4 regions of the Streptomyces sp. NBC_00986 genome follow, and region 3 is predicted to be linked to each of the others. Evidence: riboswitches for the same ligand, from Rfam matches in the RefSeq annotation. Region 3 holds a riboswitch; each other region holds the start of a gene.
What was found. A riboswitch is a leader RNA that binds a small molecule or an ion and turns the genes downstream of it on or off. The one in region 3 is predicted to bind cyclic di-AMP.
Positions count from the first base shown of each region.

Region 1: it holds a riboswitch for cyclic di-AMP, as region 3 does, so the genes downstream of both, OG504_RS15360 (M23 family metallopeptidase) here and OG504_RS04575 (NlpC/P60 family protein) in region 3, are expected to answer to the same signal.
Region 2: it holds a riboswitch for cyclic di-AMP, as region 3 does, so the genes downstream of both, OG504_RS09775 (peptidoglycan DD-metalloendopeptidase family protein) here and OG504_RS04575 (NlpC/P60 family protein) in region 3, are expected to answer to the same signal.
Region 4: it holds a riboswitch for cyclic di-AMP, as region 3 does, so the genes downstream of both, OG504_RS23245 (transglycosylase SLT domain-containing protein) here and OG504_RS04575 (NlpC/P60 family protein) in region 3, are expected to answer to the same signal.

Region 1 is NZ_CP108733.1:3,579,272-3,584,327, forward strand. Features, by position in the region: gene OG504_RS15350 (HPr family phosphocarrier protein) at 1-198, shown strand, start outside; gene OG504_RS15355 (GntR family transcriptional regulator) at 361-1,065, opposite strand; gene OG504_RS15360 (M23 family metallopeptidase) at 1,254-2,009, opposite strand; cyclic di-AMP (ydaO/yuaA leader) riboswitch at 2,022-2,174, opposite strand; gene OG504_RS15365 (M16 family metallopeptidase) at 2,389-3,777, opposite strand; gene OG504_RS15370 (M16 family metallopeptidase) at 3,774-5,056, opposite strand, start outside.
Region 2 is NZ_CP108733.1:2,232,375-2,237,430, forward strand. Features, by position in the region: gene OG504_RS09765 (TetR/AcrR family transcriptional regulator) at 44-658, shown strand; gene OG504_RS09770 (SGNH/GDSL hydrolase family protein) at 729-1,514, opposite strand; gene OG504_RS09775 (peptidoglycan DD-metalloendopeptidase family protein) at 1,757-2,707, opposite strand; cyclic di-AMP (ydaO/yuaA leader) riboswitch at 2,712-2,874, opposite strand; gene OG504_RS09780 (alpha-galactosidase) at 3,178-5,056, opposite strand, start outside.
Region 3 is NZ_CP108733.1:1,036,625-1,041,680, reverse strand. Features, by position in the region: gene OG504_RS04580 (hypothetical protein) at 1-102, opposite strand, end outside; gene OG504_RS04575 (NlpC/P60 family protein) at 300-1,973, opposite strand; cyclic di-AMP (ydaO/yuaA leader) riboswitch at 1,982-2,155, opposite strand; gene OG504_RS04570 (DUF1996 domain-containing protein) at 2,490-4,568, shown strand; gene OG504_RS04565 (glyceraldehyde-3-phosphate dehydrogenase) at 4,667-5,056, opposite strand, start outside.
Region 4 is NZ_CP108733.1:5,282,487-5,287,542, forward strand. Features, by position in the region: gene OG504_RS23235 (peptide MFS transporter) at 1-564, shown strand, start outside; gene OG504_RS23240 (CocE/NonD family hydrolase) at 581-2,575, shown strand; cyclic di-AMP (ydaO/yuaA leader) riboswitch at 2,807-3,008, shown strand; gene OG504_RS23245 (transglycosylase SLT domain-containing protein) at 3,014-3,493, shown strand; gene OG504_RS23250 (HAD family hydrolase) at 3,629-4,435, opposite strand; gene OG504_RS23255 (LacI family DNA-binding transcriptional regulator) at 4,542-5,056, opposite strand, start outside.

The sequences.
Region 1 (5,056 bases), 2.5 Mb from region 3:
GCGGGTATCCCCGTGACGATCGCCAAGGCCGACGGCAACCCCGTCAACGCGGCCTCCATGCTCGCGGTCCTGGGCCTGGGCGCCCAGGGCGGCGAGGAGATCGTCCTCGCGTCGGACGCCGAGGGCGCGGACGCGGCCCTCGACCGGCTGGCGAAGCTGGTCGCGGAAGGTCTTGAGGAACTCCCCGAGACTGTCTGAGCACCACCCAATTGAGGGTTGCGGTGCTTTTCGCCCAAAAACCGATGCACCACAACCTCGAAGGGCTCGTCCGAATTACCGGGCGAGCCCTTCGCAATTCCACTTGCGGGCAGCATAAATAATCCCCCGCGAATTAGCTTCTCTTTGTATACGGCGCCCGTGTTAATGCCGCAGACCCGACATGTTTACGGGAGGTTGCGAAGTCCTCACACGGTCCGTGCCGTTCGCGCCGTTCGCCCCGCCGGGAAAGCGCAGCCGGTGCGCGGTGCCCGCGCGCTCGGTGTGCAGGGCGGTGATCGCCCGGGCGCGCTCGCTGTCCCCGCGGGCCACGGCGTCCACGATGGCCCCGTGTTCGGCCCAGGACTCGACGGGGTTGGCCGGTGCGTCCACCGCGTACATCCAGGCGATCTTGTGCCGCAGCTGAGTCAGCATCGAGGTCAGCGCGGGGCTCCCGGAGGCCTGCGCCAGCGTCTCGTGGAACCAGCTGCCCAGGGAGCGCAGATCCTCGCTGTTGCCGCGCCTGGCGCGCTCCTGGCCCAGTCTGACGAGGCCGCGCAGCACCTTGAGGTGGGCCTCGGTGCGGCGCTGGGCGGCCCGCGAGGCGCCGAGCGGCTCCAGCAGCATCCGCATCTCCAGCAGGTCGGCGGCCTCCTGCTCGGTCGGTTCCGCGACGCACGCGCCCGCGTGCCGCCGGGTCACCACGAACCCCTCGGCCTCCAGCGTGCGCAGAGCCTCCCGGACGGGGACGCGCGAGACCCCGTACCGGCGCGCGAGGAGTTCCTCCGTGAGCCGGCTGCCGCGCTCGTAGACACCGGCGACGATGTCGTCCCGGATCGCCGTGCATACCGAGTGCGCCGGAATACGCATGTCCGACCTCCGCCTTAATCCCCGTGAAACGTCGACGATTGACGTGTGTTCCGTGACTCTATTGCAATGAGCGGGAATTTCCGATGGCGGGCCGGAATCCATGGATATTTTTTGGACAGGAGGGCTCCGGAAACGCCGAAAGCCCCGGCCGGGCGGGCCAGGGCTTCGGGAAGTGCGGCGCTACGTCGTCAGACGTTCACACCGTGCTTGCGGAGGTACGCGACAGGGTCGACGTCCGAGCCGTACTCGGCGGTCGTGCGGGCCTCGAAGTGGAGGTGCGGTCCGGTGACGTTGCCGGTCGCCCCGGAGAGGCCGATCTGCTCGCCAGGAGTGACCGTCTGGCCGACGGAGACACCGATGGACGACAGGTGCCCGTACATGGTGTACATGCCGTCGGCCATCTTGATCACCACTTGATTGCCGTACGAGCCGCCCCAGCCGGCCTCGACGACGGTGCCGGAGCCGACCGCGTGCACGGAGGTGCCGGTCGAGGCGTGGAAGTCGATGCCGGTGTGGGCACCGGAGGACCAGAGGGAACCGCCGGTCTTGTAGCCGGTGGAGACGTACGAGCCGGTGACCGGCGCGACGAAGGTGTTGAGCCTCTTGCGCTCGGCGGCGCGGGCGGCGCGCACCTCGGCCTCGCGCTCCGCCTTGGCCAGTGCGGCGGCCTTGGCGCGGGCGACCTCCTTGGCCAGCGTTTCGTCCGCGGCCTGCTGCTGGGCGGCGGCCTGGGCGTCGATCTTCTCGGCGACGGCGTCGCCCATGGCGATGACGGGGGTGAGGCCGGTCTGTTCAGGGGCGGGCTCCGCGGCGAACGCCGGGGCGGCGGCCAGGGTGCCTACGACGCCGGTGGTGGTGAGGGCCGCGACACTCGCGACACGAACGGTGGTGCGGTGGGTCCGGCTCGGGCGACGGTGCTTCCCGGTGGCGCGGGTGAACGCCATGGAGTGGCTGGTCCTTTCCTTCCTTCTCGCCTACCGGGTTAGCTGACGGGTTCGGAGCAGGAAGGTCTCCTACGGACCCCCTCGACGGGCGTCCGATTCACCCCAGGGACGTGGGTCCCCGGCTCCCCTGGCTCGCGCCGTACGGGGACTCGGCGATGACTGTCCGGTGCCGCGAGTGCGGCGCGGTGCCTGACGGACAGCCGGACCGACGCTAAGGGGGACGACTTTCAATCCCCAAACGGATCACGGGTTTTGTTGCACATGCCACAGGGCAGACGGGCAACCTCTCCCCCAATTCGGACATTAGGGGGCCCTGGTGACGCTTCAGTCACCAGGGCCCCCACGCGCGCGTGCCGCTCGTCGGCTCGCTACGGGTCGTCTACTCGGCCGCGACGACGGTCACTTCGCCGATGCCGAGCGCCTCGACGGGCTCCTTGATCTGCTCCGCGTCGCCGACCAGGATCGTCACCAGACGGTCCACCGGGAAGGCGTTCACGACCGCCGCGGTGGCCTCCACGGTGCCGGTCGCGGCGAGCTGCTGGTACAGCGTCGCCTGGTAGTCGTCGGGCAGGTGCTGCTCGACCTGGTCGGCCAGCGTGCTCGCGACGGCCGCGGCGGTCTCGTACTTGAGCGGCGCCACCCCGACGAGGTTCTGTACGGCGATGTCCCGCTCGGCGTCGGTGAGTCCGCCCTCGGCGAGCTTGCGGAGCACCGTCCACAGGTCGTCCAGCGCGGGACCGGTGTTCGGGGTGTCCACGGAGCCGCTGATGGCGAGCATCGAGGCGCCCGTGCCGTCGGGTGCCGAACGCAGCACCTGGCCGAACGCCCGCACACCGTAGGTGTAGCCCTTCTCCTCGCGCAGGACACGGTCCAGGCGGGAGGTGAGGGTGCCGCCGAGGCAGTACGTGCCGAGCACCTGCGCGGGCCACACGCGGTCGTGCCGGTCGGATCCGACGCGGCCGATGAGCAGCTGCGTCTGGACGGCGCCGGGCCGGTGCACGATCACGACGCGCCCGGTGTCGTCGGCGGTCACCGGCGGCACGGGACGCGGCTGCGCGGTGGAACCCGTCCACGAACCCAGGGTCTCGGCCAGGAGCGCGTCCAGGTCGATGCCGGTGAGGTCGCCGACGACCACGACGGTGGCCGTCGCGGGACGGACGTGCCGGTCGTAGAAGGCGCGTACGGCCCCGGAGTCGATCTTCTGGACGGTCTCCTCGGTGCCCTGGCGCGGGCGCGACATGCGCGAGGTCGCCGGGAACAGCTCCTTGGAGAGCTCCTTGGCTGCGCGGCGGGACGGGTTGGCCGTCTCGTGCGGGATCTCGTCGAGGCGGTTGCGGACCAGCCGCTCGACCTCGCTGTCCGCGAACGCGGGTGCCCTGAGCGCGTCCGACAGCAGACCGAGGCCCTTGGCCAGGCGCGAGGCCGGGACCTCCAGGCTCAGGCGCAGCCCGGGGTGGTCGGCGTGCGCGTCGAGGGTGGCGCCGGAGCGCTCCAGCTCGGCGGCGAACTCCTCGGCGGAGTGCTTGTCGGTGCCCTCGGAGAAGGCCCGCGCGGTGATCGTGGCGACACCGTCCAGGCCGGCCGGTTCGGCGTCCAGGGGCGCGTCCAGGAGCACCTCGACGGCGACGACCTGCTGGCCGGGGCGGTGGCAGCGCAGCACGGTCAGGCCGTTGCCGAGCGTCCCGCGCTCCGGCGCCGGGAAGGCCCACGGCCTGGCCTCGCCGGCCTGGGGCTGCGGGTGGAATTCCATCGTGGCGAGCTCGGTCACTTGGCCGCCTCCTCGTTCTCGTCGCCGGCCTCTGCTTCGTCATCCTCGTCCGCGACGGGCTCGTAGACGAGCACCGCGCGGTTGTCGGGGCGCAGGCGGGCCTTGGCGACCTCCTGCACCTCCTCCGCCGTCACGTCCAGGACGCGCTGTACGGCGGTCAGGGCGAGCTGCGGGTCGCCGAACAGGACGGCGTAACGGCACAGTTCGTCGGCGCGGCCCGCGACCGTGCCCAGCCGGTCGAGCCACTCGCGCTCCAACTGGGCCTGGGCGCGCTCCATTTCCTCGGCCGTGGGGCCCTCCTCGGCGAACCGGGCGAGCTCCTCGTCGATGGCGGCCTCGATGACCGGCACCTCGACGTCACCGGATGTCTTGACGTCCAGCCACCCCAGGGAGGGCGCTCCGGCGAGCCGCAGCAGGCCGAAGCCGGCCGCGACCGCCGTACGGTCGCGCCGTACAAGGCGGTTGTAGAGGAGTGAGGACTCGCCGCCGCCGAGGATGGTGAGGGCGAGGTCGGCCGCGTCGGACGCGCGCGTGCCGTCCTCCGGGAGCCGGTAGGCGCACATCAGGGCGCGGGCCGGGACCTCCTCGACGACGACCTCGCGCAGCTCCCCGCCCATCGTGTCGGGCAGCGCGCCGTCACGAGGTGCCGGCTTGCCGTCGTGCGACGCGATGGACCCGAAGTACTTCTCGATCCAGGCGAGCGTCTGCTCGGGGTCGATGTCGCCGACCACGGACAGGACCGCGTTGTTGGGCGCGTAGTAGGTGCGGAAGAACGCGCGCGCGTCCTCCAGGGTGGCCGCGTCCAGGTCCGCCATCGAGCCGATGGGCGTGTGGTGGTAGGGGTGGCCCTCCGGGTAGGCGAGGGCGGTCAGCTTCTCGAACGCTGTCCCGTAGGGCACGTTGTCGTAGCGCTGGCGGCGTTCGTTCTTGACGACGTCCCGCTGGTTCTCCATGGACTCCTCGTCCAGGGCGGCCAGCAAGGAGCCCATGCGGTCGGCCTCCAGCCAGAGCGCGAGCTCCAACTGGTGGGTGGGCATGGTCTCGAAGTAGTTCGTGCGCTCGAAGCTGGTGGTGCCGTTGAGCGAACCGCCCGCGCCCTGCACCAGTTCGAAGTGTCCGTTGCCCTTCACCTGTCCGGAGCCCTGGAACATCAGGTGCTCGAAGAGGTGAGCCAGGCCGGTACGTCCCTTGACCTCGTGGCGGGAGCCGACGTCGTACCAGAGGCACACCGCCGCGACCGGGGTCAGGTGGTCCTCGGAGAGGACCACGCGCAGACCGT
Region 2 (5,056 bases), 1.2 Mb from region 3:
GTACGGGACACCACCCCTGTGGGCAACGGATTAGGGTGATCGTGTGGCGAGAGTGCGGTTGAGCGTGGCGGAGCGGCGGGCCGAGTTGCTGCGGGCCGCCGTCGAGCAGATCGAGGCGCGGGGTGTGGCGGCGGTCAGGATCGCCGACATCGCCTCGGCGCTCGGGGTGAGCAACGCGCTGGTGCTCTACCACTTCGCGACCAAGGAGAAGCTGGTCGCCGCCGCGTTCACCTTCGCCGCCGAGGACGACCTGGCGCATCTGCGCAAGCTGCTCGGCCGCCGTACGACCGCGCTGCGCCGGCTGCGGGCCGCGGTGCGCTGGTACGCGCCGACCGGGCAGGCCAAGGGCTGGCGGCTGTGGATCGAGGGCTGGGCGGCGGCCCTGCGCGAACCCGCCCTCCTGGACGTCACCCGCGATCTCGACCGGCAGTGGAAACAGGCACTGGCGGAGGTCGTCGCCGAGGGAGTGACCGCGGGCGAGTTCCACTGCCCGGACCCGGCCACCACCGCCCTGCGCCTCACGGCACTCCTGGACGGCCTCGCCGTACAGATGACGGCGTACGCGGGAGCGGTGTCGCGGGCACGGGCCCTGGAGTGGGTCGACGAGGCGCTGGCACGGGAACTCGGCCTGGAGCGGGCGGCGTTGACCGCTCCCTGAGTCGTTCCCTCAAAAGCCGCCTCTCCGAGGGGTCACCTCCGCACCCGGCACCCCGTTGCTCTGCCCCCCGTCAGGCCACCCGCTCGATCCGCATCTTGATGTCGTCCGGTGACAGCGCGCCCTTGGCCTCGACATGGTCCCCGGAGGACTCGCCCCGGAGCCTGCGCCCGATCCACGGCACCAGGTACTCGCGCGCCCAGTGCACGTCGTCGCGCCGGACGTCGAGCGTGCCGCGCGGCGGCAGCGGGGGCCAGGGCTGGTCCGGGTCGGCCGGGACCTCGACGCCGAGGACCTGGCCGGCGCGGAGCGCCACGCGCGTGTGCCCCTCGGGAGAGAGGTGGAGCCGGTCGCCGTCCCAGGCCCGCCGGTCCTGGACCGTCTTCAGGGACCACAGGTCGAGCACCGGGCAGCCGTAGCGGTCGGCGATGGCCCGCACATGTCCGTTGTAGGTGGCGATCTTGCCGCGCAGATGCTTGAGCACGGGCACGCCGCGGGTGTCGAAGCCGGTCGTCACCATGACGGTGCCGACGGCGGCGGTGAGGTCGGCGACCGCGCGTTCGAAGCGCTCGGCGACCTCGTCGGGGTCGGTGCCCGGACGGATGATGTCGTTGCCGCCCGCGGCCAGGGAGACCAGGTCGGGCCCGATCTCCTTGGCCCGGGTGAGCTGGTCGGCCACGATCTGGTCGAGCAGCTTCCCGCGCACGGCCAGGTTGGTGTACTCGAAGTCGCCCTCGGGCCGCCGATCCGCGAGCAGTACCGCGAACCGGTCGGCCCAGCCGACCATCGCCCCGTCGGGCCCTGGGTCGCCGACGCCCTCGGTGAAGCTGTCCCCCACCGCCACGTACGACCCGATCACTGATCTGTTGTCACTCTTCGAATCGTTAGCCACGGCAACCATAATTCACCCTCGCATGTGACCTACGCGATCGTATTTAGGGGTTGACGGGCGGTGAGATAAGCCACTTGTAAAGGGTTGTCCAAAGTCGGAATAAGCCTCTGATCAGGGGTGTTGACCCCTCAACTGCTATGCCCGAAGGCCGGACCCGAGATTCTCGGGTCCGGCCTTCGGTTGCGTGGGGCAGGCGTCGGGGCCCGGCGTCAGCCGACGGTGACGCCGTGCGAGCGGAGGTAGGCGACCGGGTCGACGTCCGAGCCGTAGTACGGCGTGGTCCGGATCTCGAAGTGCAGGTGCGGGCCGGTCACGTTGCCGGTCGCGCCGGAGAGGCCTATCTGCTGGCCCTCGGTCACGGTCTGGCCGGCCGAGACGGACAGCTGCGACATGTGGGCGTACTGCGAGTACTCGCCGTCCGCGTGCCGGATGACGACCTCGTTGCCGTAGGCGCCGTCGTAGGCCGCCGAGACGACCGTGCCCGCGGCGACCGCCTTGACAGTGGTGCCGGTCGGGACGACGAAGTCGACGCCGGTGTGGTAGCCGCTGGACCACATGCTGCCCGCGACGCGGTAGCCGGTGCCGATGGTGCCGCCGGTCACGGGGAGGGTGTAACCGGAGGAGCTGCTGGTGCTGTCGTCGCTCTGCGAGGCCGACGTGCTCTTCGAGGACGAAGACGACGAGGACGAGGAAGAAGACGAAGAGCCGGACGACGTGGACGAGTTGGACGACTTGCTCGCGCCCGTCCCGCTCGTCCCGCCCGTCGAGGCCTTCTCGCCGAGGGAGAGCTTCAGGCCCGGGTGGATCAGCGACGGGTCACTGCCGATGGCCTCGCGGTTGTCCTGGTAGAGCTTCTTCCAGCCGCCGGTGACGTCCTGCTCCTCGGCGATCTTCGCGAGCCAGTCGCCCGACCGCACCGCATACGTCTTGACGCCCGAGGCCTTCGAGACGGTCTTCGCGGCCGACTTCTCAGAAACCGTCTTCCCGGCCACCGGAACGGACTGAACTGCCTTTTCCGGAGCGGAAGTCGTGGTCGCGGCATGGGCGCCGGTGGCTCCCATGAGCGGAAGGGCGAGCGCTGCGCCGCCGGTTCCGGCTACGGCCATCGAGCGGGTGAGTCGCTGGGACTTCGGGCGGCGGTGCTTACCCTTCGCGGGCATGACGAATTCCTCTCCGGCGCCTGCGAGGTGAGCTGTCGGGTGCGGGCTGGAGATGCCCGGCCGCGCGCTGGTCGCGGCTAAACCCCAAGCCCGTTCCGGAGACCGGAACAGGCGTCTTACCTGTGGGTCCCCCGCTCCTGCCGCATACGGGTGGGTGTGTGCGGAGTCCGGTCGGCGGCAGGATTGGGCGTCCGTCCGGATTGGTGGCGAACGTAAGCGAGGAAGACGCAAAGGGACAAGCAGGAGGTTCCACGGATTTGCGTTCCTTGCGTTTCCCTGTGGGAATTCACAGTCACCCTCCGTGAATTCCCACCGGACTCGACCCCTCAATTCCCCTGCAAAAGCACGTCAATTACGTGAACATGACGAACGACGCACGGTCACGAATATGACGCTGCTCACGTACACAACTCTCAGGTTCCTTTATTCCAGAGCGAGTTGGCACGAAGGCTGCAATTGGGACAGATGGATCAGATGCGACGCAGCCGGATAACCGTCGCATCGAGGTCACCACGCAGGCCGGTGCGCAGTCCGTGGTGCAACAGGACGGCACCCCGGTGGACTTCGCCCGTTTCGAGGCATTCGTACGACGCTGCCGGGTCGAGCCCGCGCAGCCGGAGCGCCGGCAGCGGCTCGCCGTAGTGCTGCGCCTGGAGCAGGGCGAGGACGACGGTCTCGTCGCCGCGGACGTACTGCACGGCACTGAGTCCGCCGCTCGGCGGGCGCAGGCGGTGGAGGTCGCCGTGCTGCACGAGCGGGCGGATCTCCTTGTAGAGGTCCACCCACCGGCGGGCCTCGGCGAGTTCCTCCTCGGTCCACTCCGAGAGATCCCCGCCCACGCCGAGCACTCCGGCCATGGCGCTCACGAACCGGAAACGCAGGCTGCTGACGCGTCCGTTGAGCTGGGTGTTCGGGCTGTCGGTGACCCAGGCGGCCATCACGCGCGCGGGGTGGATCTGGCTGAAGCCGTGCTGGATGGCGAGCCTGTCGAGCGGGTCGGTGTTGTCCGAGGTCCACACCTGGTCCGTGCGGCTCATGATGCCGAGGTCGATCCGGCCACCGCCGCCCGAGCAGGACTCGAAGGCCACCTCCGGGTGGGCCGCCCGCAACCGGTCGAACAGGGCGTACAGCGCGCGCACGTGGTCGACCCAGAGGCGCTGCGGATAGGCGTCACCGGGCCACCCGGCGTCCGTGAAGCAGCGGTTGAAGTCCCACTTCACGTAGTCGATCGGGGCACTGGAGAGCAGCCCGTCGAGTTGCTCCCAGAGGTATTCCTGGACGTCCTCGCGGGCGAGGTTCAGTACGAGCTGATTGCGGAACTCCGTCCGCTTTCGCCCCTCTTGGTACTGCACCCAGTCGGGGTGGGCGCGGTACAGGTCGCTGTCCGCGTTGACCATCTCGGGCTCGACCCAGATGCCGAACTGCATGCCCAGCGCGTGGACGCGGTCGGCGAGGGGCTTGAGCCCTGCCGGGAAGCGGTCCGGGTTGGGGGTCCAGTCACCGAGCCCGGCACGGTCGCTGGTGCGCTTCCCGAACCAGCCGTCGTCGACCACGAAGAGCTCGACCCCGAGCGCCGCCGCGCGCTGCGCGAGCACCTCCTGCTGATCCTCGGAGATGTCGAACTGGGTGGCCTCCCAGGAGTTGTAGAGCACCGGCCGGTCCTGGTCCGCGTCCGGGATGACGTACGTCCGCTGGTACGTGTGCCAGGTGCGGCTGGCGCCCCCGAAGCCGGCGTCGCTCCACAGGCCGGCGAAGACGGGGGTCGTGAAGGACTCCCCCGGCGCCAGGAGCAGCAGCCCGGAGTCGTCGTACCCGGCGCCACCGGTGATCTGCACGCGCGCGTCCGGGAGTTGGGCCACGGCGATCCGCCAGGACCCCGACCAGCCGAGGGCACAGCCGTAGACCTCGCCACGCTCCTCGGTCGCGTCGGTGTCGAGGGCGACCCAGGGCAGGTGCTGGTGCCCGGTGTGGCCGCGACGGCTGCCGATGACCTTCTCACCGTAGGTGAGGTCGGAACGCACCAGCCGCGACTCGGCGGCCCACCGCCCGTGCAACTGCGACAGCCGCCACCCCTCCCGCTCGGGCAGCGTCCACACGGCGGAGTCGGCCCGCAACAGCTCCAGTGCCTCGTCCCCGTCGTTGTCGAGGCTCGTCCAGCGCTCTACGACGTCGCCGCGCGTCCGGTAGTGCAGCGTGATCGCGAGGCCGGTGTCCCGGAAGCGCAGCCGCAGTTCGTCGCCCTCGGTGTCGTAGCGCTCGAAGGTCCACTCCGTGCCGCGGCGCTCGGGGGTGCGCACGGACAGGGCGGGGCGGGCGAAGCGGGGGCCGCCCTCGACGGGGTACTCCTCG
Region 3 (5,056 bases):
CGCCGGGACCGTGGCCGGGGCCGCCGACGAGGTGGCGACGGCCGGCCCGAGCAGGGCCGCGGCACAGAGCGTGACGATTCCGACCATGGTGTGTTTGTACATGTCCGCTCCCGGCCGCCTGTTCGTCCTCGTCGCCCCGCACCAGCGGTGGGCCCGCCTGCCGGGGCACGGTCGTCGTGTCTCTGTCGACGCTACGACCGTGTCCCAGGATGCACCACTCGTACGGGTCCACGACGCGGTTGGCCGGGACTGTCGCGGGGTGTGCGGTCAGGGCCGGGAAATGCCCGGCCCCGATCGGATCAGGCGGGCCGTACGGCGCCCCGGATGGCGGCGGCACCGGCGTGGAAGATCGACTCCTCGCGTATCGGCGTGCCCGGGCTCGGCGCGTGGATCATCAGGCCGTTGCCGGTGTAGAGGCCGACGTGGTCGATGCTGTCGTAGAAGAAGATCAGGTCGCCGGGGCGGATGTCCGTGAGCGGGACGAGGGCGCCGGCGCCGGACTGTTCCTGGGCGGTGCGCGGGAGGAGGACGCCTGCGGCCTTCCAGGCGGCCTGGGTGAGGCTGGAGCAGTCGTACGCGTCCGGTCCAGCCGCGCCCCACAGGCACGGCCTGCCGATCTGTGCGCGGGCGAAGGCGAGCGCGGTGCTGGTCTTGCTGAGCGTGCCGGGGTCCTGCAGCGCGGCGGGTACGGCCGCCGGGCTGATGGTCGGGGCTGGGGGGAGAATGATCTCCGGGGCCATCGTCGGAGCCGTGGGCAGGGTGAACTCGGCAGCGATGGCCGGGGCCGCGGCGAAGGAGACCTCGGCGGCGGGCGGGGTCGGCTGCCACTCCTGTTGCGGCGGGCGCCAGTCCGGTTCCGGCGTGGGGTAGGAGGTCCGCTGCTCGGTCACCGCGGGCATCTGACCAGTGGACCAGGCCTGTTGTTCGGGGACGACGGGCATCTGGCCGGTCGACCAGGCCTGCTGCTCGGCCACGATCGGCATCTGACCGGTGGCCCACGGCTGTTGCTCGGCCACGATCGGCATCTGGCCCGTCGACCAAGCCTGTTGCTGCGGCACGACGGGCATCTGCCCCGTGGACCAGGCGCGTTGCTCGGCCACGGCGGGCATCTGACCGGTCGACCACATCTGCTGTTCGGGAACCATGGGCATCGACCCGGTCGCCCAAGTCGTGTCCGGGGTGGGCCAGTTGGTCTCCGCGGGCGGCGGCCAGGTGGCACCGGCCGGGGCGGACTCGGTGCGCGGCGCCGCGATGTACGGGAGCAGTTCGAGGTCCGCGGTGAGCGGGTCGAAGACCGGTGCCGGGGCGGCCGCGACGGCGAACTGCTGTGCCTCGACGACGGGCGTTGGCGGCACCTCGATGGCGGGCACGGGCGGCAGGTCGAGGACGGTCGCCTGCGGCATCTGGGCCATCTGCTGCATGTACGGCATCTGGGGTGCCTGCGGCGCGGCGATCTGAGGCATCTGGGGTGTGACGGGCGACAGCGCGGCGATCGGTCCTGCCGTCAACTCCGCGACAGGAACGGTGAGTTGAGGGGTAGCGGGCTCCGGTGTGCCGGTCCCCGCGGTCAGTTCGGCCACGGCACGGCTGGGCTGCGCCTCGAGTGCGCGGCCGCCGCCTTCGGGCTCGGGGCGTCGCTCGGACCGCTCGGGCCGGGGTGCCGCCGAGCGGGCGGGGGTCCTGCCGGGCGGCAGTTTCGCCGGTACGGTCGGGCCCAGTTGGGCGCGAGCGCGGTCGAACAACTGCCGAGTGACGGCATCTTGGGCGGGGTCGGAAGGACGCGACGCGCTGGGACGGGGTTCGACACGCTGGCGCGGTCCCCCGGACATCTTGCGCGTGGCGTTGTAGTTTCCGGTGGCCGTCTCGGCCCTGTCGTAAAGGGAGTTGATCCGCCGCTGCACTTCGTCACGGCTGGGTCGGTCGTCCACGGTGGGGCCACTGCCTCCGGTGCGCGTACGTCGTTCTGCCGGCATGGCAGACGTGCTCCTTCCGTATCGCGCCTACCGGGTTAGCTGTCGGGTTCGGGCGGCCGATCACGGAAGGATTGCCCTACGACCCTTGCCCGGGCGGGCAGTTGGGCCGATTCACCCCAAGTCGGTTGGGTCCCCGGTTCCGGCTGTCGCGAGCGACACACCGGATTCGGCGCAAACCGTGCGGCCCGGCGCTGATCGCCGGAGTAGGTCGTACGGTCTGAGCGTCAACTTAGCCAACGTGTGTGCCTCGTGTGAAGGTTGAAGCGCGATATGTCCGATACGTTTTTGTGACCTTTACCTCTCCCAAACGTGTCCTGGGCCCCTGAGCCCGCCGGGTCGGGTGATCCATATGAGGTCGCTATGAATTTTTGGGACGGTTGAACACACCGGCATCCGGCTCCGTATTGGAACGGGGGATTTCCATGCCGGGACGATCCGGGCCGACCGATACGTGTAGGAGCAACTTCCTTGGCACGCAACACGCGCAGACGCCCCACGGGCGCACGACGCGCGACGATGGCAGCAGTCGCCCTGATGCTGGGCGGCGGAGGACTGGTGGCGGCGAACGTCTACGCGTCGGCGTCCGAAGGCGGTTGGGGCGGTGACTCTGCCCAACAAGGGTCTCCCGATGCGGCATCGAGCGGCGCGACGATCGACTGCCCGGACGTAGGCACCCAGCTGACGACTGTCCCGGACGAGGCGAAGACCGAGGTCGACGCCCAACTCGCGCTTCTGGACCAGCAGATAACCGAGGCCTACCAGAAACTGAAGGACTCGACGGAGTCCATACGCCAGGACGCCTCCTTCGCCGACAACGCGATCATGAATCCGTTGAAGGAGAAGCGGGCCGCGACCATCGGCCGGATCGACGAAGCCATCGCGCGTGTCGGCGACCGCCCGGAGGGCCTCGACGCGCTCGCCGGCTGCACCCTGATCGCGCCCACGAACGACAACGGGGACCAGGGCAGCAACGGCAACGGCGACAACCAGAGCGCCAGTGCGAGCGCGAGCGCGAGTGCCGGCGGCCAGGGCGACCAGCCGGTCACCAACGGGCCCGTCGCCTCGGACTACGCGGACATCACCTCCGTACAGCCCAACGTGAACACCCCGCAGGACCAGGCCGACGCCTCCCGCGGCACGTTCGTCACCGCGTGTGGCGTGAACGAGAACGGCCTGTTCAACTCGGACAACGTGATCGTCGCCCCCGGTGTCACCAACGGCGCCCACCACTTCCACGACTACGTCGGCAACCAGTCCAACAACGCGTTCGCCAGCGACGACGACCTGGCGAAGGCGAACACGAGCTGTGAGAACCCGGGCGACAAGTCCACGTACTACTGGCCCGTGTTGCGCCTCCAGAACGGCAAGCAGGAGCGGGACGCGGACAAGCCCGGCGGTGGCACCGAGGGCAACTCGGGTCAGATCGTCACGGCCAAGGCGGCCACGCTGACCTTCGTGGGCAACCCGAAGAGCAAGGTCGTCGCGATGCCGCGCCTCCTGCGCATCATCACCGGCGACGCCAAGGCCTTCGTGAACGGCCCGGCCAACGCCAACGCCTCCTGGAGCTGCACCGGGTTCGAGGACCGGCAGCTCAAGGACAAGTACCCGCTGTGCCCGGCGGGCAGTGACGTGGTGCGCACCTTCAAGTTCCAGAGCTGCTGGGACGGCCGCAACATCGACAGCGCCAACCACCGCACCCACGTGGCCTTCGAGGCCGCCGACGGCTCCTGCCCGGCGGGCTTCGAGGCCATTCCGCAGCTGGTGCAGCGGATCGTCTACGACGTGGACGCGCCGAGCCTCCAGGACGGCGGCAAGACGACCCCGCTGTTCGCGGTGGACTCCTTCCCCGAGCAGCAGCACAAGCCGGTCACGGACCACGGCGACTTCATCAACGTCTTCGACGAGGGCCTGATGAAGGACATGGTCAACTGCATCAACGACGGCGAGAAGTGCGGCGCCGGGACGGACAACGACCCCGGGGGCTCCGGCTCCGGTGACGGCTCCGGTTCGGGTGGCGGCTCAGGGTCCGGTGGCGGTTCCGGCGAGCCGCAGGAGTCCCCGTCGGCCACCGACACCGCTACGGCGGCGCCCACGGCCACCGCGTCCGACGAGCCCGCCGGGAACGGCGGCAGCGAGGGCAATGGCGGCAACACCGGGAACGGTGACAACGGCGGGAACGGTGACAACGGCGGGAACGGCGACAACGGCGGCCAGGCCACCGCGGATCCTGCGACGAGTGCCCCGGACACCGAGACCAACGCCCCCGAGCCCACCGACACCCAGAGCACCGACCCCGGTGACCTGACGACCGCCGTCTCGGTCCCCAAGGCCGACACGAAGACCGAAGGGTCCAAGTCGACGGAGACGCAGGGGAGTTCGGACAACGGCTCCGGCGGCGAGGTCGGCAGCGCCGTGACGACACCGCCCGCCTCGTCCTCGGGCGGGGAGAGCTACGCCGCCGTAGGCCCCAACCAGCCGCAGGCGCAGGGCGGGTTGGCGGAGACCGGCGCGAATCTGTGGCCCGCGGTGGCCGGCGCGCTGCTGCTCGTCGCCGGATTCGTCGTGCTGTACCGAGGCAAGCGCAGTACACGCTGACACAGCGCACCCAGATGAACTGTGACAACGACGGCCCGGCCGCCCTCACTTGGGGGTGGCCGGGCCGTCACACGTTCGGCGTGCCGAGGCAGAAGGTCTCAGACAGCCGGGGCGGGATAGGTCGGGTACTCGACCCCGGAGACGTGCTGGACGACCCGGACGACCTGGCAGGAGTAGCCGAACTCGTTGTCGTACCAGAGGTAGAGGATCGCGTTGTCGCCGTCGACCTTGGTGGCGCCCGCGTCGATGATCGAGGCGTGGCGCGATCCCATGAAGTCGCTCGACACCGCGTCGGGGGCGGTGGTGAAGTCGATCTGCCGTTTGAGCGGTGAGGTCAGCGAGACATCCCGGAGGTAGTCGAGGACCTCGGCGCGGGTGGTCTCGCGGCCGAGCCGCAGGCTGAGGATCGCGATCGAGACGTCCGGCACCGGGACCCGGATCGAGCTGCCGGTGATCGGCGCCTTCAGGTCGGGCAGCGCCTTGGCGAC
Region 4 (5,056 bases), 4.2 Mb from region 3:
GCGTATTCGACGATGATGCTGCTGGCCGCGTCGAACGCCGAGACGACCATCCTCGGCTTCGACTTCCCCGCCAGCTGGTACGCGAGCGCGCTCGGCGCCTTCGAGGTAGGGCTCGCCCCTGTGGTCGCCGCGCTCTGGGTCCGCATGGGCCGCAGCCAGCCGCACGCCTCCAACAAGATCGCGATCGGCGTCGTCCTGGGCGGCCTGTCGTTCCTGCTGATGGTCCTGCCGACCAGCGGGCACAGCGGCGACGCCTACCGCATGTCGGCCTGGTGGATCGTCGGCTCGTACTTCCTGCTGGGCCTCGGCGACATCCTCCTGGAGACCTCCGGCATGTCGGCCACCACCAAGCTCGCCCCGGCCGCCTTCTCCAGCCAGACCATGTCCCTCTGGTTCCTGTCCCTCGCCCTCGCGAACGGCATCCAGGCCCAGACGGTGAAGCTCTACGACGACGTCTCCAAGCCGGCCTACTTCGGCGTCAACGGCGCGATCGCGGTGGCCGCGGGCCTCGCGGTGATGGCCGCCGCGCCGTGGCTGCGCCGCACGATGCACCCGGTCCACTGAACCCGAGGGGTCCCTCATGCGCATCCGTACGTCCTTCCCTCACGAGACGACCCACGAGGACCTCCGTATCCCGCTGCCCGACGGGACACGCCTCTACGCGCGCGTGTGGCGCCCGGTGACGGACGAACCCGTCCCCGCGCTCCTCGAATACCTCCCGTACCGCCTGACCGACTGGACCGCGCCCCGGGACGCCCAGCGCCACCCCTGGTACGCGGGCCACGGCTACGCCTCCGTCCGGGTCGATGTGCGCGGGCACGGCAACAGTGAGGGTGCCCCCGGCGACGAGTACGACGCCCAGGAACTCGCCGACGGCGTGGAGGTCGTCAACTGGCTTGCCGCGCAGCCCTGGTGCACCGGCAAGGTCGGCATGTTCGGCATCTCCTGGGGCGGCTTCAACTCCCTCCAGATCGTGGCCCTCGCGCCGGAGCCGTTGAAGGCGATCGTCACGGTCTGCTCGACGGACGACCGCTACGACAACGACGTGCACTACATGGGCGGTTCGGCCCTCGCCGTCGACCTGCACGCCTGGGCGGCCACCATGCTCGCCTTCGTCGCCCGCCCGCCGGACCCCGAGTACGCGGGCCTGATCTGGCGCGACATGTGGCTCAAGCGCCTCGAACAGATCGACCCGTTCATCCACACCTGGCTCGCCCACCAGCTCCGCGACGACTACTGGAAGCACGGCAGCGTCTGCGAGGACTACGGCGCGATCGGCGCGGCCGTCCTCGCGGTGGGCGGCTGGCACGACCCGTACCGCGACACGGTGTTGCGGCTGGTCGAACACCTCCCGCCGGACCGCGTACGCGGCCTGATCGGCCCCTGGTCGCACCAGTACCCGGACCGCGGCCTGCCGCCGGGCCCCGCGATCGGCTTCCTCCAGGAGACTCTCCGCTGGTGGGACCACTGGCTGAAGGGCGAGGACACCGGCGTCACGGCCGACCCGCTCCTACGGGCCTACGTCAGCGACTCGCACCCACCGGCCACGGTCTACGACACCCTCCCGGGCCGTTGGGTCGGGGAACCCGCGTGGCCCTCGCCGCACGTGAAGACGACGACGTACGGCCTCCGGGGTGCGCCCGTGATCGTCCGCTCCCCCATGCACACCGGTGTGGACGCGGGCCGTTTCTTCCCTTTCGGGAACGACGCCGATCTGCCGCCGGACCAGCGGGACGAGGACGCGCGGTCGGCGTGCTTCGAGTTCGAGGTACCGGCCGAGACGTGGGTGCTGGGGCGGCCGAGGGTACGGCTGCGGCTGACCTGCGAGGTGCCGCGCGGGCAGGTGATCGCCCGGCTGTGCGATGTCGCCCCGGACGGCGCCTCGACCCTCGTCACCCGGGGTGTGCTGAACCTGTCGGCGCGGCACGGGCGGGACCGGGCGGTGCCGTGGACGCCGGGCACCACCGAGGACGTGACCTTCGAGCTGAACGGCATCGGGCACGCGTTCCCGCCCGGGCACCGCATCCGGCTCGCGGTGTCGTCGGCGTACTGGCCGTGGATCTGGCCGCAGCCGGAGTCCGCGGCGGGGTTCACGTTGGACCCGGAGGGGAGTGCGCTCGAACTCCCGGTCCGGGAGCAGGAGTTGGACGAGGGTATTCGTTTCGACGAACCCGAGGAAGCCGAGCCGCTCGGGGTCAACTACCCGGCGACCCTTGACGAACCGCGGCCCGAGAGGCTGGTCGTACGGGACGTCGCGAAGGGCGAGTGGCGGCTGGAGGTGGACCCCCGGTACGGCGGCACGCGCGTGTATCCGGACGGGCTGGAGTTCACCGAGGACGCGTTGGAGACGTACACGATCGACGAGTCGGATCCGCTGTCCGCCCGCACCCTCTCGGAGTGGTCGATCCGGCTGCACCGGCCGGAGCTGGGGTGGGACACGAGCGTGCGTACACGGTCGGAGATTACTTGCGACGAAACGGACTTTCTTACCTCAAATGAGGTGATCTGCACCGAGGGTGGAGAAGCGATCTTCCACCGCACTTGGGAGAAAAGGATTCCGAGAACTGCCAGTTGAGGGCGAATGCCCGATTTGCCGTTCTTAATCCTCCCGTGAGTTGGGTCACGCGTTTCTGTGCGTGACCTGTGTCCTGGTCTGCCCGCGTTTTCCCTTACGGCATTTGACAGTTGACCCTTGGCTCGCGCAAAGGATCAAGTGCCCCATACGCCTCAGACCAAGGTCAATAGGGGTTAGGTGTGATTCCGCCACTTGTTCCGGACATGTGCTCTCGCATAGTTTCCCGGCCTGTCGAGCGGAACGCCGAATCCTGCCGCCGCCCGGCATCCCAGTCACGAACTTCTCGCACGGCAGGAGCGGGGGAACCAGGTAAGTCGCCGGGCCGGTCGTTCTGACCGGAACGGCTTGGGGTTAAGTCACGTCCGCAAGGACTTGGCCGGGCACCTCCCAGCCCGAACCCGACAGCTCACCTCGCAGGCGACGGAGAGGAACCTCGTCATGCCTGCAACCGCTCAGTCCCGCCGCGCCCGCCTCGTCCGCCGTGTCGTCATCGCCGGCACCGGTGCCGCGATCCTCGCGCTGCCTGTCGTCGGTGCGACCACCGCGTCCGCGGCCACCACGTCGACCACCGCCGCCTCGACCACGCTTGCCGGGTACCCCAACACCCTTGACGGGTGGATCCGGGAGTCGCTCGCGATCATGGCGCAGAAGGGGATTCCGGGTACGTACAACGGGATCTACCGGAACGTGATCCGTGAGTCTTCCGGGAACCAGTACGCGATCAACAACTGGGACTCCAACGCGGCGGCCGGTACGCCGTCGAAGGGGCTTCTCCAGGTCATCGACCCGACGTTCAACGCGTATCACGTTGCCGGGACTTCGTACGACCCGTATGACCCGGTCGCTAACATCACCGCCGCCTGCAATTACGCGGCGGCCGTGTATGGCTCCATCGACAACGTGTACGGGGCTTACTAGAAACTGCTGGATCAGCCACGACTGGTTGTGTTTTGAGTGACACCGCCGTCGTGGCTGGTCGCGCCCGCGCGGCGGAGCCGCAAATAGACACAGCCCCGCGCCCCTGAATGCGCCCCTTCGGGGCCATTCAGAATCTCAGCTGAAGAGTCTTTCAAGTACCAGCGCGATGCCGTCGTCCTCGTTCGACGACGTCACCTCGTCGGCCACCGCCTTGAGTTCGGGGTGGGCGTTGGCCATCGCGACGCCGTGGGCTGCCCAGTCGAACATCGGGATGTCGTTCGGCATGTCGCCGAAGGCGATGGTCTCGGACGGGGTCAGGCCCAAGTGGCGGGCGGCGAGAGCCAGTCCCGTTGCCTTGGTGATGCCGAGTGGCTGGAGTTCGACGGTGCCGGGGCCCGACATGGTGACCGAGGCCAGGGAACCGACCACCGAGCGCGCCGTGGACGCCAACTCGTCGTCCTCCAGGGCGGGGTGACGGAGCAACACCTTGCTGATGGGTTCGCACCAGAGGTCGTCCCGCTTGCCCACCCGTACCGCGGGGAGCGTGGGGTGCGGCATCAGGTAGCCGGGCTCGATCAGCGTCAGGCCGTCCACGCCGTCCTGGTCCACCGCCGCGTACACCTGGCCCACTTCCGCCTCGATCTTGCCGAGCGCGGTCTCCGCCAACTCCCGGTCCAGGGTGACCGACCAGAGCAGACGGTCCGCGCCGGCGTCGTACAACTGCGCGCCCTGTCCGCACACCGCGAGCCCTCTGGAGCCGAGGTCTTCGAGCAACGGGCGCACCCTCGGGGCCGGCCTGCCGGTGACGACGAGGTGCCGGGCGCCGGCCGCCGTCACCCTCGCGAGTGCGATGCGGGACCGGTCGGAGAGTGTGTCGTCGCCGCGCAGCAGCGTCCCGTCCAGGTCGGTGGCGATCAGTGCATATGCGAGGGGTGCGGCCATGATCAGAGAATACGGATGGAACGCCCCACCGACTCGACACGAACCGGACGGCTGCTGCCTTCACATGCGTTGACCCGTGTTCCGGTTGGTTTGACAATTACGACCGTTATGCCGACTCCCGTACCACCAGTTCCGTAGGCAGAATCACGCCCGCCGTGTCCTCCCCGGCGATCTGGGCCAACAGCATGCGGACCATCTCGGCGCTGATGCGGTCGTAGGGCTGTCGCATGGTCGTCAGGGCCGGGGTGATGGACGTGGCCGCCGCCGAGTCGTCGAAGCCTCCGACAGCGATGTCATCCGGGACCGAACGGCCGGACTGCTGAAGGGTGTTGACCACGCCGAGGGCCATGAGGTCCGAGGCTACGAAGACCGCGTCTATGTCGGGGGCCTGGGACAGGAGGCGCCTCGCCGCTTCCTCGCCTCCCGTGCGGCGGTAGTCGCCCTCCACTACGAGGGTCGGGTCGTGGGGCAGGCCTGCCTCCGTGAGGACGTCTCGGTAGCCGGCCAGGCGGTCGGGGCCGCCCGGTGCGTCGAGTGGGCCTGTGACCATGCCGATGCGGCGGCGGCCTCGCGCGATGAGGTGGCGGACCATCTCCTGGGCGCCGTCGCGGTCGGCGGCGG